DNA from 3 places in the Clostridium sp. JS66 genome. Region 1 is predicted to be linked to each of the others. Evidence: predicted binding sites of a transcription regulator. Region 1 holds the regulator's gene; each other region holds the start of a gene.
What was found. Region 1 encodes Rex, which represses fermentation and respiration genes when NADH is low (regulators of the CRP and FNR family bind a similar motif). Its sites were predicted from a motif close to ATTGTTAANNNNTTAACAAT; they were not measured.
Positions count from the first base shown of each region.

Region 2: Q6H37_RS02030 (acyl-CoA dehydrogenase) is a predicted target of Rex. The motif match lies at 2,266-2,285, and genes of this name have one in related genera.
Region 3: prdC (proline reductase-associated electron transfer protein PrdC) is a predicted target of Rex. The motif match lies at 3,871-3,890, and genes of this name have one in related genera.

Region 1 covers NZ_CP131467.1:5,824,594-5,833,142, forward strand. The annotation lists gene gltA (NADPH-dependent glutamate synthase) at 1-470, opposite strand, end outside; gene Q6H37_RS27085 (sulfide/dihydroorotate dehydrogenase-like FAD/NAD-binding protein) at 470-1,360, opposite strand; gene Q6H37_RS27090 (redox-sensing transcriptional repressor Rex) at 1,748-2,392, opposite strand; gene abc-f (ribosomal protection-like ABC-F family protein) at 2,720-4,633, shown strand; gene Q6H37_RS27100 (response regulator) at 4,658-5,137, opposite strand; gene Q6H37_RS27105 (thiamine-binding protein) at 5,289-5,579, opposite strand; gene Q6H37_RS27110 (ammonium transporter) at 5,686-6,915, opposite strand; gene Q6H37_RS27115 (sigma-54 dependent transcriptional regulator) at 7,134-8,462, opposite strand; gene Q6H37_RS27120 (ATP-binding protein) at 8,486-8,549, opposite strand, start outside.
Region 2 covers NZ_CP131467.1:431,370-439,918, forward strand. The annotation lists gene Q6H37_RS02020 (3-hydroxybutyryl-CoA dehydrogenase) at 62-907, shown strand; gene Q6H37_RS02025 (acetyl-CoA C-acetyltransferase) at 977-2,155, shown strand; gene Q6H37_RS02030 (acyl-CoA dehydrogenase) at 2,325-3,464, shown strand; gene Q6H37_RS02035 (electron transfer flavoprotein subunit beta/FixA family protein) at 3,477-4,256, shown strand; gene Q6H37_RS02040 (electron transfer flavoprotein subunit alpha/FixB family protein) at 4,351-5,355, shown strand; gene Q6H37_RS02045 (sigma-54 interaction domain-containing protein) at 5,554-7,023, shown strand; gene Q6H37_RS02050 (Mur ligase family protein) at 7,342-8,549, shown strand, end outside.
Region 3 covers NZ_CP131467.1:133,468-142,016, reverse strand. The annotation lists gene prdA (D-proline reductase (dithiol) proprotein PrdA) at 1-1,839, opposite strand, end outside; partial or broken gene Q6H37_RS00660 (sugar transporter) at 1,949-2,359, opposite strand; gene prdC (proline reductase-associated electron transfer protein PrdC) at 2,379-3,686, opposite strand; gene prdR (sigma-54 dependent transcriptional regulator PrdR) at 3,963-5,711, opposite strand; gene Q6H37_RS00645 (AAA domain-containing protein) at 5,856-8,549, opposite strand, start outside.

The sequences.
Region 1 (8,549 bases):
CCTGCACAAGTGAGCCCTGAAGGACCACTGCCTATTACTGCAACCTTTTTGCCATTACTAGTTTCTTTTTCTGATAGATCTACATTGTTTTCTCTTGAATAATCTGCTACAAATCTTTCAAGCTTTCCTATAGCTACTGCCTCTCCTTTTATTCCAAGTACACATTTTCCTTCACATTGGCTTTCTTGAGGACATACTCTTCCACATACAGCTGGAAGTGCACTAGATTTAGCTATAGTCTTAGCAGCTTCTTCAAATTCTCCACTTTTAACATGTTCTATAAACTCTGGTATATTTATAGATACTGGACATTTAGATACACACATAGGTTTTTTACAATGCAAACATCTTGAAGCTTCTTTTACAGCTTCTTCTTTATCATATCCTAAACAAACTTCCTGAAAATTATGAGCTCTAACCTTTGGATCTTGCTCTCTTACTGGTACTCTTTTCATTTTTTCGTTGTCCATTATTTGTCACCATCCAATCCTACATGACATACATGTCCTTCTTTTCTTTCCTGCTCTTCCATTAATGACTTTCCTTCTTCTGTTTTATACAATCTCTGTCTTCTCATAGCTTCTTCAAAATCAACTAGATGACCATCAAATTCTGGTCCATCTACACAAGCAAATTTAGTTTCTCCTCCAACAGTAACTCTACAAGCTCCACACATACCTGTACCATCTACCATTATTGGATTTAAGCTTACTATAGTTTTAATACCAAAACCTTTTGTAACCTTACATATAAATTTCATCATGATCATAGGACCTATTGCCACTACATGATCATATTTTTTTCCTTCTTTTTCAATAAGCTCGGTTAATAAATCTGTAACAAAGCCTTTATATCCATAAGTTCCGTTATCAGTTGCTATATATAAGCTTCCTGATACCGATTTCATTTCTTCTTCCAACAGCAAATATTCTTTTGACTTACATCCAACTATTACATCTGCATTAATTCCATGCTCATGAAGCCATTTAACTTGAGGATATACTGGTGCTGCTCCTACTCCTCCAGCTACAAATATTATATTTTTCTTTTTTAATTCTTCTATGCTTTCGTTTACTAAATCCGTAGGTTGTCCTAAAGGTCCTACAAAATCTCTAAATGTTTGTCCAATTTCATAATCAGCCATTTTTTGTGTTGATCCACCAAGTGTCTGGAATACTATAGTTACAGTACCCTTTTGAGCATCATAGTCACAAATAGTAAGAGGTATTCTTTCACCTTTTTCGTCCATTTTAACTATTACAAATTGTCCTGGTTTAGCGGACTTTGCAACTCTTGGTGCTTCTATGTCCATTAGAAATATATTAGGAGCTAATTCCCTTTTGTCAACAATTTTATACATTTTATTCCCCCCATTGGTAAATGTTTTTTAATTATACGAATTTATACATATTATTATATCACATTCATTATACAAATTGCATAACTAAATAACAAATAATGCATATTATATTAATTTATACCTTATATTCTATAGGATTCATAAAAATACAACCTGCTTTTATTTATTTATACATTTTTTGGTTTTATTTTGAAAATATAAGTAGATGTAATAGGGAGGTTAACTAGTTCTAAATAATATTTACTATATAAAATTTAAACATTTAAATTTAATAACGACTATATGTGACATAAATCAACTATAACTTTGTTAATTATTAAACTTAAAAAAAGATAATAATTGAAATAAAAATTTCAATTATTATCTTTTTTTAAATCTAAACCCTGCTTATTCATTATCGATATCGCCATCATTTAAAAGACAAGTTAATGTCAATAGGCTATCACTTAAATGTACATTTTCTACTTTCACGTCATCTGGTATAACTAAATCTACAGGTGCAAAATTCCATATTCCTTTAACACCATTCTTTACTAAAGTATCACATACTTTTTGAGCACTATTAGCTGGAACACATATTATTCCAATTTCTGTAGGATTCTCTTTCAAATAACTTGGTAAATAATCTATATCCTTTATTTCTATATCACGTATTCTTATACCAATTAATTTAGGATTTATATCAAATATAGCATCTAAGTTAAACCCAGTTTTTTCAAACCTAGTATAATTTGATATAGCCTGCCCTATGTTTCCTGCACCTACTACTACAGTTTTGTACGGCTTAGTAAGTCCAAGTATATTACCTATTTGGCCATGCAGTTCTGTTACATTATATCCATATCCTTGTTGACCAAAATCTCCAAAACAATTTAAATCTTGTCTTATTTGTGAAGCGGTAAACCCTATCTTCTCACTTAACTCTTTTGATGATATTCTATCAACATCATTCTTCATTAACTCTCCTAAATATCTATAGTATTTAGGCAACCTTTTTATTACAGCCATTGATATATTTTTTTTCTTATCCATACAGCACCTCTTATTATATATATATTTTCTATTACATTTGTTTCTATAATTGCATTTAAAAATTTATAATACAACGTGAAAACAACTTTCCATGAATATTTTGTTATACAATTAACATACTAATTCTTTTTCTTCTCCTACTCTTTATAGTATTATTTAAGTATGCAGTATGTCAATAGTTTATTTTTCTAATTTATGATTTTTTATAATTTTATTACTTTTTATTAGTTGTTTAACAAAACACTAGTTATATAATAATTTATGAAATTAGACTACAAAAAATTCATTTAACATAGTAAAATATTAATGATTAAGGAAGGTGAGATTATGGTTGTTTTAAGTTGTAAAGATATTCATAAAAGTTATGGAATAGATGTTATACTTGAAAATGTAACTTTTAATATAAATGAAAGCGAGAAAGTTGGACTCATAGGACCAAATGGTGCTGGAAAATCCACACTTTTTAAAATTATAACAAATCAACTAGAACAGGATTCTGGAGAACTATTTATAGATAAAAATAAAACTATAGGCTATTTAGCACAGCATTTATCTTTAGATTCAAATAACACTATTCAAGAAGAAATGTTTACAGTTTTTAAAGATCTATTAGCTCTAGAAAACAAATTACAAAAATTAGAAAATTTAATGAATGACCCCTATGATCCCGAAAAAGAAGAATATCATAATAAAATAATTAAAGATTACACTATGTGTTCTGAATTATACACCAATAGAGGTGGATATACTTATAAGGGAGAAGTGTCTAGGGTCTTAAAAGGACTAGGCTTTTTAGAAGATGATTTTAGTAAACCAATAAATATTTTAAGTGGTGGTCAAAAGACTAGAGTTGCTCTTTGTAAACTGTTATTAATTAATCCTGAAATTTTGCTTCTAGATGAACCTACAAACCATCTGGATTTGGATGCTATAGAATGGCTTGAGGAATACTTGAAAAGTTATAAAGGTACAGTAATAGTTATTTCCCATGACAGATATTTTTTAGATGCTATAACTTCAAAAACTATAGAACTTATAAATGGTCATATAAATTGTTACAATGGAAATTATACTACTTTTTTAGATCTAAAAGAAAAAAATTATGAGATACAATTAAAAGCATATAACTTACAGCAAGCTGAAATTAAAAGACAAGAAGCCATAATAGAAAAATATAGATCCTTTAATAGGGAAAAGAGCATAAAAGCTGCTGAAAGTAGACAAAAATCATTAGATAAAATAGAAAGAGTAAAAGCGCCAGATAAAGAAGAACAACTTGGTCATGTTGAGTTTGAAACTAGCATAAAAAGTGGTAATGACGTTCTTCACATAGAAAATTTAAGCAAAAGTTTTGGCGAAAAATCTTTATTCAACAATCTTTTCTTAGATATTAAAAAAGGTGAGAAGACAGCTCTTATAGGAGAGAATGGAAGAGGAAAAACTACATTATTTAAAATAATAATGAATACCATTAAAGCTGATTCAGGATTTTCAGTATTGGGCAAAAATGTTTTTATTGGTTATTATGATCAAGAACAATCTAATCTTGATGATGATAAGACCGTAATAGATGAAGTGTGGGACGATTTTCCCGAACTGACCACAACCCAAGTTAGAAATTCATTAGCTGCTTTTCTTTTTACAGGAGATGATGTATTTAAAAAAATAGGTTCTTTAAGTGGTGGTGAGAAATGTAGAATTAATTTATTAAAATTAATGCTTTCTAAATCCAACTTTTTATTATTAGATGAACCTACAAACCACTTAGATATAATGTCTCGTGAAGCTTTAGAAAAGGCTATATTAAGCTATGATGGTACTGTTCTTGTTATATCCCATGATAGATATTTCTTAAATAAAGTTATAAATAAAATATATGAGTTAGTAGAAGATGGTGCAAAAGAATATTTAGGTAATTATACTTATTATATTGAAAAGAAAAAAAATCCATTGAGATTTCAAGAAGAAGAAGAAAATTCAGGCAAAACAAAAACTCAAGTACAACATGAAAAGAAGAAAAAAAGAGATCTTGAAAAAATACAAAAAGAAAAAAACTTAAAAATAAAAAATATTGAAAATGAAATTGCTAATATGGAAGATTTAATAGAACAGCTCCAACAACAGCTTTGTTTAGAAGAGGTTTATTCGGACTTTGATAAAAGTGAATCTATAAACAAACAATTAGTAGATTCCCAAAAGCAACTAGACAATTTATATGAAGAATGGGGAAACTTATCATAGTAAAAATGACGGATCTTTATTCCGTCATTTTAATTTTTGTCCACAAAAAGGACAGAACGAAAAATCTTTCTTTGAACCTTCTAATTTTTGTCCACAATATGGGCAAAAAGAAAACCCAACATTATTGGAAAACTGTAAATTATTAGAGTCATCAGGTTTATTTGAAAATTTTTCTAAAATAATTTCTAATTTTTCTTTTTCTATAGGCACGTGAATAACTTCATTAATATACTCTTTAGAATAATCTTCTAGCTTTATTTCATTAGCTGAAGACAGTATACATATTACATTCTTATTTATATCTTTTATATTTTTTATAAGCTTTTCTCCAGTTATGTTTTTCATAATTAAATTACATATAACTATATCTGGATTGATTTTTTTTATTTTAGCCAAAGCTCCATATTCATTTGTAAGATTAACTTCATAACCAAGGTCATTTAGCATATCTTTCATAATAATGCTTTGGAACTTGCAATCATTAATAAGAGTTACCTTCTTCATGGTCTCACCACCATACAATAAATATATTTACTATGATTTTAACTTATAATTCTCTGTTTTTCAATGCATTTTATTCATATTTATTAAATGTATGTATAAAAAAAACAATGACTTCCATAAATAATTAAGAAAGTCACCTAAAATTATATACTTATTTTCTATATTTATTCACTTTTTCATCTATAGTAACGCCTTCACTTTTATAATCTATCTTTACTACAGACATAACTCTTTCAGCACCATTCTCCACACATATTTCCTGCGCTTTTTTCACTATTTCTAAAAGCTCATTCATTTCACCTTCCATAGTAGTCTCCATAGGACCAACTTCATACTTTACACCGCAATAATCTATATATTCTATAACTTTATCCACTACTCCATACAAATCTTTTTCCTTTACAACTGGAAGCACTTGTAAGCTAACATTAACACTTGACATATTATATCCCCCTTAATAATTTAATATACCTTTATACTATACATTCTTCCATTTGATGTCAATAAAAGCTTCTTAAGTCCAAAAGACTCAAGAAGCTTTTATCAAGTTATTTTAGGTCAAAATCATATGCTACTTCACCAAGTATTCCTTCATCAAGACCCTCTATTTCTATTTTTTCATTAACTCTTACAGGGTCAAATACGTCTACAATCTTAAATATTGCAAAAGTTACCACACAAGTGTAAATAGCTACTATTCCAACACCTGCTAACTGTACATAAAATTGATGTGCATTACCATACACTAAACCATTGATTCCATTTACTGATTTACTTGCAAATACTCCTACAAGTATTGAACCAAGAATTCCACCTACTCCATGTACTCCCCAAACGTCTAGTGCATCATCTAAATCCAATTTTTCTCTTAATTGTACTGCTGCATAACACACAATTGCTGAAAGCAATCCTACTATTACTGCTGCCCATGGCTCTATATATCCAGCACAAGGTGTTACTGTTGCAAGACCAGCCACTGCACCAGTTAAGGCTCCAATCATACTTGGCTTCTTTTCATGTGCCCAAGATATTAAAAGCCACATTATCATAGCTACTGAACCAGCTATATCTGTATTTGCAAATGCTATTGCTGCAATTCCATTAGCTGCTAAAGCACTTCCTCCATTAAATCCAAACCATCCAAACCATAATAATCCTGTACCTAAAGCTACATAGGCTATATTATGAGGAGCTGTACTTTCCTCTGAAAGTATTTTTCTTTTCCCTACATATATAACTGAAACCAATGCTGCTATACCTGCTGTTACATGAACAACAATTCCTCCAGCAAAATCTACTACACCTAATTTAGCAAGGAATCCTCCTCCCCATATCCAATGAGTCACTGGTACGTATACAAATATGCTCCATAGAGCTAGGATTTTTAAATAACTTTTAAAGTTAACCCTATCTGCAAAAGCTCCTGTAATAAGAGCAGGTGTTATTACTGCAAACATTTCTTGATAAACAAAAAAGGCAAGAAACGGTATAGTTGGACCATAACTAGAATTAGGAGCCATTCCAACTCCATTTAATACAAAATACTTAAAATTTCCTATAATTCCTCCAATATCTCCTGAAAATGCTAAGCTAAAGCCTCCGAATACCCATATAAATGTCACTATGCCCATAGATATAAAATTTTGCATCATAATGGTTAGAACATTCTTCTTTCTTACCAACCCTCCATAAAAAAATGCTAATCCTGGAGTCATTAAGCATACTAATGCTGCACTTATAAGTACTAATGCTGTATCTCCTGCATTAATGTTTGTCATTTTTTAAATTCCTCCTTAGATAATATAATTTAATTATTCATACCTAACTATTTATAGCAAATTGTATGCCATACTTTATGAAAATGTTTACCGTGCATATTCATGCGACTTCAGCTTATATTGAATTTTTTTTTGCATTTTACATTGCATATTAATACATTTTTACGAATTAAAAATGGGACATTCATGTCACACAGTGACACAAATGTCCCATTTTGCTAATCTTCTATATTATATTTACTTATTTTTCTATGCAAAGACCTTCTACTTATACCTAACACTTCAGACGCCTTAGTCTTATTTCCATCACATTCTTCTAAAGCTTTAATTATAATATTTTTTTCAGCTACATCTACTACATCATTTAATTTTCCTTGGTTACCATCTTCACATTTATCTGATTCCCATATATACTTTGGAATATCATTTACGTCTATAACTTTGGAATTACTTATTACTACACATCTCTCAATTACATTTTCCAATTCCCTTATATTTCCTGGCCAATTATAATTTATAAGCTGCATTATCGCATCTTTTGAGATATCTTTCTTTCCTTTTTCAGATGCATAAGAACATTTTGTCAAAAAATATTCCACTAAAGAAGGTATATCCTCTTTTCTTTCTCTAAGTGGCGGCATCTTTATTGGTACTACATTCAATCTATAATATAAATCCTGTCTAAAAACACCTTTATTAACCATATCTTCTAAATTTTTATTGGTAGCAGCTATAATTCTAACATCAGTTTTTATGGTTTTTATTCCACCTAATCTTTCAAATTCTTTTTCCTGCATTACCTTCAGTAATTTTACCTGCATAAGAGGTGTAATATCTCCTATTTCATCTAAAAATATGGATCCTCCATTTGCTAGCTCAAATCTTCCCGGCTTATTTGTGGCTGCCCCTGTAAATGCACCTTTTTCATACCCAAATAGCTCACTTTCTAATAAAGTTTCTGGTATAGCAGCACAATTTACCTTTATGAAAGGTTTGTTTCTTCTACAACTTAGATTATGCAAAGCTTGTGCTGCCAAACCTTTACCTGTGCCAGTTTCTCCATATATCATTATAGTAGTTTTAGTATCAGCTATTTGCTTTATAATGCGAAGAACTTCTTCCATACCCTTACTTTTACTTAAAAAATAATTATCTATAGGTTCTAACTGCTGTAATGCTTTGCTACCTCCAGATATTCTTTTTATAGACTCAATCACATCTTTTAAATTAAAAGGCTTTGTTATATAATCTCTAGCACCCATTTTTAAAGCTTCTATGGCAGTGTTCATAGTAGCAAAAGCTGTGATTAATATCACCTCTATACTTGGATCTATTAGTTTTATTTCACTTAAAAGCTCTATGCCACTCATTCCAGGCATCTTAATGTCAGTAATTACAATATCTATATGGTGTTTATCTATTATACTTAAAGCCTCACTGCCACAAGAAGCTATATATGTATTATATCCTTCTTTCACAAGAACCTTTTCCAATAATTTAGTAACATTTATTTCATCATCTGCAATTAAAATACTAATTTCTAACATAAAATCTCCTACCTTAATATACATCACATTGGAATTTTTATAGTAAACTTTGTACCCTTTTTTCCATTCTTAGCAACTTCAATAAAT
Region 2 (8,549 bases), 920 kb from region 1:
TTAAAAAGTAATTATTAATTATTATTATTATAAATTAAAAGTTTATTGGAGGGAAAGGATTATGAAGATATTTGTATTAGGAGCAGGAACAATGGGATCAGGAATTGTTCAAACATTTGCTCAATCAGGTTATGAAGTAGTAATGAGAGATATTGAAGAAAAATTTGTTGAAAGAGGAATGTCAAACATTACTAAAAATCTTGATAGAAGTGTTAAAAAAGGAAAAATGACTGAAGAAGCTAAAAATGAAATTCTTGGTAGAATAAAACCTACTACAGATATGGGTTTAGCAAAGGATGTAGATCTTGTAGTAGAAGCCGCTATAGAAAATATGGAACTTAAAAAGAAAATCTTCGCTGAGTTAGATGGAATTTGCAAACCAGAAGCTATACTTGCTTCAAACACATCATCTTTATCAATAACTGAAGTAGCAAGTGCTACAAATAGACCAGATAAAGTTATAGGAATGCATTTCTTTAATCCAGTACCAGTAATGAAATTAGTAGAAGTTATAAAGGGAATTTGTACTTCAGAAGAAACTAAAAATACAATAGTTGAAACAGCTAAAAAATTAGGAAAAGAACCAGTAGAAGTAGAAGAAGCACCAGGATTTGTAGTTAATAGAATACTTGTTCCTATGATAAATGAAGCAGCTGGTATATTAGCTGATGGTATTGCTAAAGCAGAAGACATTGATTTAGCAATGAAGCTAGGCGCTAACCACCCAATAGGACCTCTAGCTTTAGCAGATTTAATTGGTATAGATGTATGTTTAGCCGTTATGGATGTTTTATATACAGAATTTGGTGATTCAAAATACAGACCTCATCCATTATTAAGAAAAATGGTAAGAGGAAAATTATTAGGAAGAAAGACTGGAAAAGGATTCTATGACTATACAAAATAATATGATTATTTGTAGATAGATTTCGTAATTACACAAAATAAGAATTTAAGAATTTTAGGAGGAATTAACATGAGAGAAGTAGTTATAGTTAGCGCAGTTAGAACTGCTATAGGTAAATTTGGAGGAGCATTAAAAGATGTAACAACTGTTGAGTTAGGAGCTACTGTTATTAAAGAAGCTGTAAAAAGAGCAGGAATAAAACCAGAACAAGTTGGAGAAGTATTGATGGGCTGTGTATATCAAGCAGGACTTGGACAAAATGCAGCTAGACAAGCATCAGTTAATGCTGGTATTCCAGTAGAAGTTCCAGCTATGACATTAAACATACTTTGCGGTTCAGGACTTAGAAGTATAAGTTTAGCAGCACAAATAATAAAAGCAGGCGATGAAGATATTATAGTTGCAGGTGGAATGGACAACATGTCAAGAACTCCATATGTACTTCAATCAGGAAGATGGGGACAAAGAATGGGAGCATCAGAGTTACAAGATTCTATGCTTCATGATGGTTTACATTGTGCATTTAATCATTATCATATGGGAGTTACTGCAGAAAATATAGCTGAACAATGGAAATTAACTAGAGAAGAACAGGATGCTTTTTCAGTAGAATCACAAAATAAAGCAGAAGCAGCAATAAAAGCAGGAAAATTTAAAGATGAGATAGTTCCTGTAGTTATAAAAACTAGAAAAGGTGATGTAATATTCGATACAGATGAGGGACCAAGACCAGGAACAACTATGGAAGCATTAGCTAAATTAAAACCAGCCTTCAAAAAAGGTGGAACAGTTACAGCAGGAAATTCTTCAGGAATAAATGACGCAGCAGCAGCTCTAGTAATTATGAGTGCAGATAAAGCAAAAGAATTAGGATTAAAGCCAATGGCTAAAATAGTTTCTTATGGAACAAAAGGTTTAGATCCATCAATAATGGGATATGGTCCATTCTATTCTACTAAACTTGCTTTAGAAAGAGCTGGTATGACAGTAGATGATTTAGATTTAATAGAAGCAAATGAAGCTTTTGCAGCTCAAAGTTTAGCAGTAGCAAGAGACTTAAAATTTGATATGAGCAAGGTAAATGTAAATGGAGGAGCTGTAGCATTAGGTCATCCAGTAGGATGCTCTGGAGCTAGAATCCTAACTACACTTTTATACGAAATGGAAAGAAGAGATTCTAAGAAAGGCCTAGCAACTTTATGTATAGGCGGAGGAATGGGAACATCTGTAATAGTTGAAAGATGTTAAGTAAAAAATTAAAGAGTAAGAGCTTGAGACCTTTGCTGGCTTGAGACTTTAAACTTATTTAATTTTAAAATATCACAATATGCAGCTAAAGTTATTGTTAATTTTAGCTGCATGTTAAAAAATTTACATGTTATTTTGATTAAATAAAATATATTTGGGAGGACTTTTTATGGATTTTACATTGACAAAGGAACAAGAATTTGTAAAACAAATGGTAAGCGAATTTGCTGAAAATGAAGTTAAACCTTTAGCAGCAGAAATAGATGAAACAGAAAGATATCCACTTGAAACTGTAAAGAAAATGGCTAAGTATGGCATGATGGGTATGCCTATTGCTAAAGAATATGGTGGAGCTGGTGGAGACACACTTTCATATATATTAGCAGTAGAGGAATTGGCAAAAGTATGTGCAACAACATCAACTATACTTTCAGCACACACTTCTCTTTGTGCATGTGTAATACAACAATTTGGTACAGAAGAGCAGAAACAAAAGTATTTAGTACCTCTTGCAAAGGGTGAAAAAATAGGAGCATTTGGTTTAACTGAACCAAACGCAGGTACAGATTCATCGGCTCAACAAAGCCAAGCTATTCTTGAAGGAGATCATTATATATTAAATGGACAAAAAATATTTATAACAAATGGTGCTTATGCAGATGTATTTGTAGTATTTGCTATGACAGATAGAAGTAAGGGAAATAAGGGAATATCAGCATTCATATTAGAAAAAGGAATGCCAGGTTTCTCATTTGGAAAAGTTGAAAATAAAATGGGAATAAGGGCATCATCAACAACAGAACTTGTATTTGAAGATGTTAAAGTACCAGTAGAAAACCTAATAGGAAAAGAAGGAAAAGGATTTGCTGTAGCAATGAAAACTCTAGATGGAGGAAGAATTGGTATAGCAGCACAAGCATTAGGACTCGCAGAAGGAGCTTTAGATGAAGCTATAAAATATATGAAGGAAAGAAAACAATTTGGAAAAACACTTAGCAGATTTCAGGGCTTAGCTTGGATGGTAGCTGAAATGGACGTAAAAATTGAAGCTGCAAGAAATTTAGTATATAAGGCAGCAATGAGAAAAGAAAAGGGACTTCCTTTCACAATAGATGCTGCAAGAGCAAAATTATTTGCTGCAGATACTGCTATGGAAGTAACAACTAAAGCAGTTCAGCTATTTGGTGGATATGGATATACTAAGGATTATCCAGTTGAGAGAATGATGAGAGATGCTAAGATAACAGAAATATATGAAGGAACATCACAGGTTCAGAAAATGGTTATATCAGGAAGCAGATTAAAATAGGAGGTTTTTTAAATGAATATAGTTGTTTGCTTAAAACAAGTACCAGATACAACAGAAGTAAAAATAGATCCAAAGACAGGAACATTAATAAGAGAAGGTGTTCCATCAATAATAAATCCAGATGATAAAAATGCACTAGAAGAAGCATTAGTGTTAAAGGAAAATGCAGGTGCTAAGGTTACAGTAATAAGTATGGGACCACCACAGGCAGAAACAGCTTTAAGAGAAGCTTTAGCTATGGGAGCAGATGAAGCTATACTAATAACAGATAGAGCATTTGCAGGAGCAGATACATTAGCAACATCACATGCACTAGCAGGAGCATTAAAGAAACTAGATTATGATATAGTATTTGCAGGAAGACAGGCAATAGATGGAGATACAGCACAAGTAGGACCGGAAATAGCAGAACATCTTGGAATACCTCAAATTACATACGTTGAGAAAGTGGACATAGATGGAGATAAAATAAAGGTTAGAAAAGCATGGGAAGATGGATATGAAGATTTAACAGTAAAAGCACCAGTGCTTTTAACAGCAATAAAAGAGTTAAATGTACCAAGATACATGCATATGAATAATATATTCAATATATTTAAAGAAGAAGTAAAAATATGGACTGCAAATGATATAGGTGTAGATAAATCCCTTTTAGGATTATCAGGATCACCAACAAAGGTAAAGAAATCAGCAACAAAGGAAGCAAAAGGTGCAGGAGAACTTGTAAACAAGCCATTTAAAGAAGCAGCAGCTTATGCGGTTTCAAAGTTGAAAGAAAAACACTATATATAAGCAGGTATCCAAAATCAATGATTTTGAGATGATCGCTTACTCAGCCGACGTAAGGAGGAGGAGTTTCATTAAAAATATTAGGAGGTTTTTTAGCATGAATATAGCAGATTATAAAGGCGTATGGGTATTTGCTGAGCAGAGAGATGGAAAGCTACAAAAAGTAGCATTAGAACTAATAGGAAAAGGCAAAGAACTAGCAGATAAATTAGGAACAGAAGTAACAGCATTACTACTTGGAAGTGAAGCTGATGATATAGCAAAAGAATTAGCAGCATATGGAGCAGACAAAGTAATATATGCAGATAGTCCATTATTAAAACACTATACAACAGATGGATATGCAAAAGTTATATGTGATCTTGTACAGGAAAGAAAACCAGAAGCAATACTTGTAGGAGCAACATATATAGGAAGAGATTTAGGACCAAGAGTATCAGCAAGATTATCAACAGGACTTACAGCAGATTGTACAGGATTAGATATAGATCCAGAAACAAAACATCTTCAAATGACAAGACCAGCATTTGGGGGAAATTTAATGGCAACAATAGAATGTGCGGCAAATAGACCACAAATGTCAACAGTAAGACCTGGAGTATTTGAAAAATTACAAAAGGATACATCAAGAAAAGGTGAAATAGAAAAAATAAATGCAGATATAAAAGCATCAGATATAAGAGTAAAAGTAGATGAAGTAGTTAAAATAGCAAAAGATATTATGGATATAGGAGAAGCTCAGTTCATAGTATCAGGAGGAAGAGGAATAGGAAGCAAAGAAGGTTTTGAACCATTAAAAGAATTAGCAGATGTACTAGGAGGAACAGTGGCAGGCTCAAGAGCAGCAGTAGAAAATGGCTGGGTAGACAAGGCATGCCAAGTAGGACAGACAGGACAAACAGTAAAGCCTATAGTATATATAGCATGTGGAATATCAGGAGCAATTCAACACTTAGCAGGAATGCAAGACAGTGATTATATAATAGCAATAAACAAAGATGAAGGCGCTGCAATAATGAAAGTAGCAGATTTAGCTATAGTAGGAGATTACAAAAAGGTAATTCCTGAAATGGTAGCTGAAATAAAAGCTTTAAATAATTAGCATCCATTAACAATCACTTTAAATATATAGACAAAAAATTTCGTATATAAGCTTGTAAAAACGTATATACGAAGTTTTTTGTTTTTTGAATTAAATATAATTATATAGTATAATTGATAGAAAATATAATTAATAGTATTTAATACAATTATTTATATTTTTTATTAATGTATAAGAGGTAGGAGGTTGCACTACTTTATGGGGATTCAACAATTAATGAATGATACTTTTTCTGATTCATGTGATTTAGAAATGAAATTGGAGTTCGTCAAATTAAAATTGAAGGAATTGCAGGATGTAATTGAAGGATTCAATGATGGTATTTATGTTACAGATAAACTTGGCAATACTATATTAGTAAATAAGTATTGGGAAAAGATTACTGGTATAAAGAGAGAAGAAGTATTGGAAAAAAATATGTCCTTTTTAGAAAAAGAAGGATATATGTCAAAATCAGCAACTCTCATAGTTTTAAAAGATAAAAAAAGTGTAACCATTGAACAAAAATTAAGAACAGGGAAAAAGGTATTAGTTTCTAGTAACCCTATATTTGATAGGGAAGGAAATGTAACTATGGTAGTTACAAGTGTAAGAGATGTTATAGAATTATATGAATTAGAGGAACAACTAGAAAAAAAAGAGGAGATACTTAATAGTCAGAATTCTTCCAATACAGATAGTTTAAAAAATCAGCTTTTAAATTTTTCAGACATTATAGTAGAAGATGAGAACATGATTAATGTCTTGCAAATGGCTAAGAGAGTAGCAAAAGTAGATGCTACTGTGCTTTTGCTTGGAGAAACAGGTGCTGGTAAGGAAGAAGTTGCTAAATATATACATAAAAATAGTAAAAGATGCAATAACAATTTTATAAAAATAAATTGTGGAGCAATTCCAGAGCATCTCATGGAATCAGAATTTTTTGGCTATGAAAAAGGAGCTTTTACTGGTGCTAATAGGGAAGGAAAAATTGGATTATTTGAAATGTGCAACAATGGAAATTTATTTTTAGACGAAGTAGGAGAATTGCCATTGGACATGCAAGTTAAACTTCTTAGAGTGCTTCAAGAAGGTGAAATTACCAGAGTAGGTGGTACTAAGACCATTAAAATAGATGTAAGAATTATAGCAGCAACTAATAGAGACTTGAAGAAAATGGTAGACAAAAAACTTTTTAGAGAAGATTTATATTATCGTTTGAATGTAATACCTATTACGGTATTACCTTTAAGAAAAAGAAGAAAAGATATTAAGCCTTTAGCAATGCATTTTTTAACTAAATTTAATAACAAATATAACTTTAATAAGTCTCTAACTTGTGCAGCAGTGGATTACTTGTATAAGTATGATTGGCCTGGAAATGTAAGAGAACTTAGAAATATAATAGAAAGAACTGTAATTATGAGTAAAGGTGATAAAATACTTAGAGATGATTTAACTGTTAGAATGCTTGGAGATTACAGTTTAGTAGAGAATAATAATAAGGATAAGCATTTTACTTTGAAAGAAGCTGTTGAAAATTTAGAAGAGGTACTTATAGAAACCACTTTTAAAAAGTATGGAAATGTTAGAGCAGCAGCCAAGGAGTTAGGTATAGATGCATCAACCCTTGTAAGAAAAAGAAAAAAATATAGAAGTAAAAGTGATTGTAAAAATAGTGATGTCTAGTTGTACAAGTAATAATTTTGTATAAAGAATAATTGCAATGTTGCCTTTGAGTTACATAAATTTTAGATAAGATTAAGATATATTGTGAAAAATGTTGCATACCTTCGAAATTTTAAATTTGTTTCATAATTCACGAAGTAGAAGGGGTTCAGTGTAAAAAATTGTGATGTAAAAAAAGTAATATTGTATTATAATATTTAGAGTTAGGGGTAAGGTTTAGAATATAATTTAAGTTGATTTTTTAAAAATGTTAACCAAATAACAAGGGTGGTGTGAAAAATTAAAATTAAATCTTTTTTTAGTATTATAATTTCTAAAATGATAATAGGCTTATCAAAGGCTTTATTTAAAGGAGGAAGTAACTTTCCAGGCAGGATTGCCTTAAAATTAGATGAGAGTATTTTAAAAACTGTATGTGAAGATTATAAAATTATACTTATAACAGGAACTAATGGTAAAACTACCACTACAAGTATGATATATAATATGTTAAAAGATAGCGAAAAATATGTAATTACAAATAATACAGGTGCGAATATGCTTCCAGGGATAGTTTCTTGTTTTGTGGAGCATTTTTCTTTTTCAAGCTGTTCGGCTACAAAGTATGCGGTTATTGAGTGTGATGAAGCTAATGTAAAGTTGGTTACAAAATATGTTACTCCGGAAGTTATAACTGTAACTAATTTATTTAGAGACCAACTAGATAGATATGGTGAAGTATACACTACACTAAAAAAAATACTTGAAGGAATTGAAAAAGTTCCGCTAGCTAATTTAGTATTAAATGGTGATGAATCCTTGTTGGGAGGTTTAGAACTTCCTAATAGGACTATATATTATGGATTTAAGGACTCCTTAAATAAGAACAACATAATAGATATAAATGCAGATGCTAAGTTCTGCAAAAAGTGTAAAAGTCCTTATAAATATAATTATCTTACTTATAATCATTTAGGTGATTTTTATTGTGAGAATTGTGGATATAAAAGACCTGAATTGGATTATTCTGTAGATAAAATAAAAGAACAAAATCCAGAAGGATCCTTGGTAATAATAAATGGAACTGAATATTATATAAATCAACCAGGTACATATAACATATATAATGCTCTATGTGCGTATTCAGTTGGAAAAGTATGTGGAATTGCAGATTCTGTAATTTTTAATTCCTTGAAAAGTCAAAAAAGCAGCTTTGGTAGACAAGAAAGTATAAATATAGATGGAAAAGATATAAAGATAATTTTAGTTAAAAATCCAGCTGGATATAATGAAGCAATAAACACTATAAGTTTAGATAAAAGGAAGTTTTCTTTGGCAGTACTTCTAAATGATAATTATGCAGATGGTAGGGACGTGTCTTGGATATGGGATGTTAATTTTGAAACATTGTCCTCATTGGATATTGATAAAACAATAGTTTCTGGTATAAGACTATATGATATGGCTATAAGACTTAAAGTAGCAGGGCTCCCGCAGGATAGATTTGCCATATGCGAAAATTATGAAAAGATTCTAGAAGAAATAAG
Region 3 (8,549 bases), 620 kb from region 1:
ATTGTTATCTATAATATACTTCATGTATTTATTTCCAACAACTAATTGACCTTGAACTGCACAGAATGAAAATGCTACACAAGGTATTCCTCTCATACCTATTTGTTCAACATGACTAGCAAAGTCTATATGATTGTTTCCAAATCCTTCTGTAGTGACAAAAGCACCATCAACATCTAATGCTTCTACTATCATACCCATTCTTTCAGACACATAGAATTTTTCGGTGTTAATCTGAGGACTTCCTACAAATAGTACACCACATAAGTCTAATTCTGGATCAGCTAATACCTGATGAACTAATGGTTCTCTCCAGTAATGTCTTGAACATTCTTTTGATGCTGGTCCTATACAAGTTAATGCATGTATTCCACCGTCAGCAACTTCAAGTGGTGATAACATTACAGGAACATTACCAAGATCAACGTTTGGTTTTCCACCAAGGAATCCAACTGGTTCAACTGGTAGAATTAAGTTATCATGCATTGCTCCTTGTCCCATTATTTCTTTAACTATTACAACCTTTTTCTTTCCAGGTCTTCTTACATGTTTAAATTCTTCTACATTAACTACTAAAGAATCATCATCAATTTTCTTTATAGCTTCTCTTATTTCTTGAGTAATTACATCTGCTGCCTTATGAGCTGCTATAGGTCCTCTTCTTTCCATGTTTGTCTTAGCTTGAATTGTAATTTGTGCTTTTATGAATATTTCTCCTTTATCAGGACAACTTGGTCTACCCCATTGAATATTTTCATCAAGGTAACCTTCTGATGAACCAAATTCACCTATTTGAACACCATTTTCGTCTGTACCAGTAAGCATCATTATAACACCATCAAGTACTCTAGTTACGCCAGAACCAAGTTTTGAATCTCCTTCTTTTGTAGCTATTGGCTGAACATCCATTATTGTTTCACTGTATGTGTGATACTTATCTGGTGTAATAATATCAAATTTTACAGCTTTAACAAGATCTCCAGTTGCTTCTGCATCTTTACATACGTCTTCTCTAATATATAAAGTTGTACCTTCGATTTTAGTTTCTTTGCCTAATTTTACTTCATTTATTTTGTAATGTTTTCTTGTAAGAGTTCTTAGTACTTTTTCTTCAAGCACTACTTCCTTTTTGCCTTCAGCTTTTGCTGCTACAACTGCTTTTTCAGCCTTTACTACTGGCACATTTCCAGGTTTTACTGAACTAGTACTCATACCATTCAATGGTACTTCGATGTCAACGCCTTTGCCTTCGGCAATTTTAATTCTTAGGACTCCACCTGATACACTTGATGTTACTTTTGGTGATTCTCCCATATCAACTTCCTCCTTAAATCCTTCTAACATTTCAGGTGTTATAGGAGTTAAAGCTGGTACATCGGACACTAATTTCTGTCCAACAACTTCTTCTCTTGTAAGAACCCTTTCATCTAATTTGAATAGTAATGAGTCCTCAAGTTTTTCAAAATGCATAGGATTCTCCAAATCTTCAGCCCCTATTACATCACCTGTTTTTTTGTTATATTTTAAGACTGCCTTTTCATTTCCTTCAGTTAGCTCCTCTTGAACTTTTTCTTCAGAAGCCATTTCTTTAATGCCTTCTAAAAGATCTGGAGTTAATGGAGTAAGTGAATCAACAGTTTTAATCAATTTTGCTCCAATTACTTGTGCTACTTTCAAGCAATTGTCTGGAATAGTCAGCAAACCAGCATCTACCATGTCAGGAAATATTGCTGGATCTTCTAAATTGGAAGCTTGAATTATTGTTCCTGCTTCTGTTCTACAACATACAATTCCAAGTTCATTTTTAACTTCTTCTGCATGTTCTGCACTCATTGACATAACATTAATCCCTCCTTTTCGTTATTTCATAACAAACTTTATATATTAAAATAACTTAAATTAAATTTTATTAATATAACTTGTATAATAGATAAACTAAAAATTAGAATGGTAATTCTATATCGATTCCTTTTCCTTCTTCTATTCTAATTTTCAAAACTCTACCTTCAGCACCATCAACTATTTCTTCTGATACTACTTGTTCTTCTACAACTTCTTCCACTTGTTCTTCAACTTTTGAATCATTTTCTACTTTATCTTCTACTTCCTTAACACCCTCTAAAATATCTGGGGTTAATGGAGTTAATGAATCAATAGTTTTAAGTAATTTTGCTCCTATAACTTGACCTACTTTTAAACAATCTTTTGGTATAGTAAGCAATCCTGAATCAACCATATCTGGGAATATATCTGGGTCCTCAAGATTTGATGCTTGTATAATTGTTCCTTCTTCAGTTCTACAACATACAACAGCTACTTCATTTTTAAGTGCTTCTGCATGTTCAACACTCATTGACATTATTTAAATCCTCCTCTTACTACTTTTGTTCTTCCATAGGAAGTCTTCTAGTTAATGGATAATCCACTGTTCTAAATACATGATCTGTATGATGATATACAGGTAATCCTACCTTAGGTGCACAACACATTACAGTATTAGAACAATCACTACAGTTTGATATTAAAATTCTCTTAGCACCTTGTTTTTTCAAATACATAATGCCAGCAGCTTGCCCTGGGCAATCTCCTGGAGTTTTGCACTTATTAGATCCTTTAATTTCTTCTACATTTTTACACTTAGTAACTGCTACAACTTCTGATTTCATTTTAGAAGCTACATCTCTAAGTCTTTCTTCATTTGCTCCGCAAGCACAAACAAGAAGTCCTATTGGTCCTTTGTATTCTGGAAGTGGAATTGTTACTATAGCACCTCCTGAAATCTTTGTAACAGAAGCCTTCTCTAAATCTTCAGCTTTTCCTGTATAAGGTCCTCCTATAACAATTTCGCCATATTCTCCATCTATACCACCACATTTTTCTATAAGACTCTTCATTGAAGTGCCTACAGGTACTTGTGAAAATACATTAGGTTCTTTTCCTGATTTAAGTTTACCTATGACAGTTATATCCTTATCAATTACTGGCTTCTTATCTTCTACAGCTCTTGTTATATTAGCTAAAGTTTCTGCATTTAAAACCACACATTTAGCTTCTAATGGAAGTTGTGTAGGCTCAAGCCATTTTCCAAATATCTCATGAATTACAGCTCTTTCTTCACCCATTGGATACATATCTTTAAGTTTCTTTATTTCTATATCATTAGATCCATTTAAATATTTTTCTAATGACTGTATTGCTTCTGGATGCTTTGCTTTTATAGCTATATAAGCTTTCTTGGAGCCTGTTGCTTTCATAGCATATCGTATGCCGTTTACAACTAATTCAGGCTTCTCTTCTATCATTTTTATATTGTGATGAAGAACAGGTTCACATTCAACGCAATTTGCAACTATGTATCCATCTGGAATTTCTGCTTTTAATTTAATGTGTGTTGGAAATCCCGCACCACCGGCGCCAACTATACCTGCTTCATAGACAGTGTCAATTATGCTTTGGCACTCTTTAATTTTTACATAATCCTCTGTTTGTGTCTCATCTGCTAATATAACTATATTATTATCAGTAATTTTAGTTACTTCTCCTGACACGCTAGTATGGATTTTTGCTCCAAGGCCTTTTGGTTCTGCTATGCATTCTCCTCTTTTTACCTTCTGACCTTCTTTAACAGCAGGAACATCTGGTGCTCCTACATGCATTTTTAGAGGAAAACTATATAATTCTTTCATATCATCCCTCCTAAGTTTAATAGTCATAAATATATTGCAGCATTTATTATGCCAAATATTTGTTTATTTAATATATTTATTACTATTTACCTATAATTGTTGCAAATACTAGTATGTGGACTTATAACCTTTTCTTATAATAACTATAATTTTTATTAATAAGTTCATTTTTTTGACACACAATATTTTGAAAATTATACCAAATGCCTACATGGTTAGGTTTACACGCAAAAACATCTATGTCAATAATTAGACATAGATGTCAGTAACTTGAACCTATATATTGTATTTTCCTAATTTGTAATATAATGTGCTCCTCTTTATATTTAACACTTTGGCCGCATGCTGCTTATTTCCTTTTACCATTTTCATAACTTCTTTTATAGTTCTTTTTTCAACATTCTCTACTATTTTTTCTAAATCAAATTCATCTTCACCTAAATCTTCCTCTGGAGATACACTTTCTATAATGTATTCAGGAATAGATTCTGTATTTATTTTACCATTATTGGATAAAACAACCATCCTCTGAACTACGTTTTTTAGTTCTCTTATATTACCGTCCCACTTATAATTAGTTAATATCTTATATACTTTATCATCAATATTAGTTATTTTTATACCTTCCTGCTTAGAAACCTGTTCAAAAAAGAGGTTTGCTAAATCTTTTACATCCTCTTTTCTATCTTTAAGCGGCGGCAGCTGTATCTGCACTACTGCTAATCTATAAAACAAATCTTCTCTAAATTTATCTTCAAGTATTAATTTTTTTAAATCTTTATTGGTAGCTGCAATAATTCTAGCATCAGTATTTATAGCCTTCTCACTGCCAAGCCTATATATTACTCCATCTTGCAGTACCCTTAACATTTTAACCTGCATCTCTACGGGCATATCTCCTATTTCATCTAAAAATAATGTACCTCCATTGGCAAATTCAAATTTACCTATCTTCCCCTTTTTTATAGCTCCTGTAAATGCACCTTCTACATATCCAAACAATTCACTTTCTAGTAAATTTCCTGGTATAGCACTACAATTTATAGCTACAAAATTTCCAGTTCTCCCGCTAGCTTCATGTATTGATTTGGCGAAGACCTCTTTACCTGTTCCACTTTTTCCTGTTATAAGAACACTGGTAGATGTATGTGCTACTTTTTGCGCTATAGCTATAGCATCTATTATTTTTTTATTTTTTCCTACTATGGATGAAAAATTATATTTTGAAGATATCTCATTTTTATATGCTTTCTCTAAAAATTCAACCTTCTTTTTCTCATATTCCAGCTGTTTTGTTAAATTCATAGCATCAGTAATATCTCTATCTGTTGATACAGATGCAATTATACGTCCTTTTGAATTATAGATTGGAACAGCACTTAATATTACCAGCTTTCCTTCCACAGGTTCATGAAATACATTATCTATTCTTTTTCCGGTACTTAATACTTTTAAATTTAAAGCTTTAGGAAAAAATTCTCCTAGGTGTCTATTCATTATTTTTTCTGCAGGTACATTATATAATTTTTCCGAGCTCCTATTCCAATACTTTACTATTCCCTTTTCGTCACATATGCATACACCTTCGTGTAAATTGTCAAATACATTATTTAAAAGATTGAACATTTCATCCATTTTTAAATAAAAAGTATCTCTTATATTATTACTAGTAACTATACCTATAACTTTTCCATCTTCTAATACAGGTAATCTTCCTATACGATTATCAATCATTATGTCTCTAGCCAATCTTGCCGAGTCATTAGATCCTATAGTATGTAAATTAGTATTTCCAAACTCTATAATAGGTGCATCAAAGGATACACCCTTCTTTTTTATTTTTGCAACATCATTCATGGTAAATATTGCTTTTAACTTTCCGCTTTTATCTTCAATTAAAACTTCATCTCTATACGACTCTATCATTCTATTGAGGGCATTTCTTATACTCTCATCTTCTCTTACTTTTATAAAATCCTTTAACATTATGTCTCTTACTTTATATATAATTTCAGATATACTCATTAATTTCACCTACCATTTATACTCTACTTTAATTATAGAAATATATCCTACTCATTACAATGAAAACTTTTATTATAATTTTTTATACAAAAATAACACTTACTTTAATTATAAAAATTTAGTAAGTGTTATTTTTAAAATTCGTTATACTACCCTGAGCGTTTCCTTAGATGTTTTTTCTCTGTTATAATTTTCTACACCTATTCTCTTCAACCTACTCCATAACTTTTCCATGGTTTTCTCTGGATTATAATAAAATTCACTTCCCCTTATTCTCAGAAAGTACCAACCTATTCTTTCTAAGTTTAATCGTGCTTCCATATTCTTTTTTATATCATCTCCATTATCTATTATTCCTTCATCACAAACAATGGCAGCTCTATTTCTATTTCCTTCTATTATAAAATCTACTTTATATCCTCCCACTTTTATTTGAGGAATTATATCATATCCTTTATCCTTTATCATGTTATATACATCCTTTTGAAATTTAGATTGAAAAACATATTCTAAATTTATATATCTCTTATTATATCTTTCATAATTTAAACAATAATTAAGAATAGAATGCCTTACACATGACTTATTTAAATCTTTTAATTCTACAGAATAAAACAGCCACATTTGATTTCTTGCTCTACTTGCTGCTACATTAAACCTTCTTATATCTGATTCCCTAGTTAATGGTGCAAACTTAACATTATTTGCAATAACCATTGACAAGAACATTACATCTCTTTCATCTCCTTGGAAGGAATAAGCATCTCCGCATATAATTTTTCTTCTTATCATCTCCTCTTCCCCTATTCTTTCTCTTATCATATTTTCAATTGTTTCACTTTGAACATCACCTAGTAAAGAGATAACACCCATAGTCATATCTTTATATTTTTTATCTTTACAGCAACTAACTAATTTGCTTACTAAAACCTCTGCTTCTGGAATATTCACAGCTTTATTCTGTTCCCTATATCCATCTTCCGCTTTTACAGCCACAATAGGTGGGTATAATGCCTCTGAAGGCTTAGGATATCTCAATGGCTTTATCTCATTTGAATAACAAAGCATATTGCTAAATCCAATAATTTCTGGTACACACCTAAAATGTTCTTTAAGAATTAACCTATTTGGAAAAACTCTAAGTGCAGTATCATAAAGGCTAGTGTGTAAATCAAACCATTCATTTTGAGGAATATCCTTCAAATATTTATTTATCAACCCTTGTATAACTCCCTGATCAACTCCTACAACCTCTGGACTTATCTGCTTGTCATCACCAACTATAACCGCCTTTTTAGCTCTCATTAAAGCACATATAGAAAATATATCACTTTGGCTGCTTTCATCATAAATAATAACATCAAACAACTTTCTTGATAATTTTATATTTTCAATTACTCTATTTAATGGCATAATCCAAACAGGTATAGTATCTTTACATTTCTCCATCTCATCCTGAGCTATTTTTCTATACTCTGATACCATCTTTCCTGTACCTTTTCCTATTCTTTTAACAGCCTGCATCCAGGCAAAAAGACTTCTTTTTTCAGATTCAGTGGTTTTAAGTATTTGATTATACCAGGTTTTTTTAGATACTATATCTTTTATAATCATTTTTTCTTTCTTACTATTCTGCTCTATTGTTTCTTCTATAAATTCTAAGTTTAGCTTATAAATATCCTTAAGCAAACTATTCCACTGACACCATTTCCACGCACTACAAAAATCCTCAAAGTTTCTCGTGCTATTTCTCCAACTCTCAATTAGGTTTTCTCCTGTATTCGGACATGCTTTTGTTATTTTATTTATAAGTTCATCTAACCTAACTAAATCGTTCTTCATTACTTTAAAATGTTCTATCATCTTCAACTGTTCTTTTGTTTTTTCTACATCAAGAGATCCCATTGCATTATACAATTCATCTAACTTATCTGTAGATAAAACTAATTTTTTCATCACTTCAATATAAGCTTTTAGCTCATTATACTCATTTACTTTTTTGATAGCTTGTACACATTTTATTAGATAGCTATAAGTTTGAGATTTATGCCACTCTATATTTTGTGGTATCGAAATTCTACCTAATAATGATATTATTTTGCTTTTATACTTTACATTCCAATCAATTATAGTATTTAATTTTTTTATATTTTGTTCTATTTCTATTATGTCCATTTCATCTTCTCTATTACAAACATCTGATAAATCACCATACTTTTTTGCCATGCTATTCCATAAAGACTTTAAGTCTTTAATTATTTTTTCCTGTTGAATGTAAAGTTTTAATGCTGATGCTTGTTCAAAATTTTCTACTTCAAGAAAATCAACTTTGCACTCTTTAAAAATATAATTATATTCTGAATGAATAATTTTAAAGGTTTTGCTCACTCTTCCTCTTGAATTAAACTTGCTATATACGATATCAAAATCTCTACTTAATTTATCTATATTTATATTATTGGGAATTTCTATGTTGTAATTTTTTAGCTTGCTTTTTAACCTATCTAGCATCAAAAAATAATTATTACATTTAAACGCTATATCCATAAATAAATCATGTGCTATCTTGCTACTATAATAAAGTCCTAGTATATTTTTAAAGTTACTATTTTCTATAGATTCCATTTCACTTTTACACTTATTCAACATACTTAAAAGGGCTTCATAATCACATCTATTATTATCTGGTATTCGCCAGTTACTTAGTAATCTTGTATTAATTTCAATATCTTCTTTTAATTTTTTAAACCTAGACATCTTATCACAGATTTCAATATCCATAGGTATTTTATCTATCAAATTTTTTATACTATCAAAATTCTGTTTTTCCTCTTTATC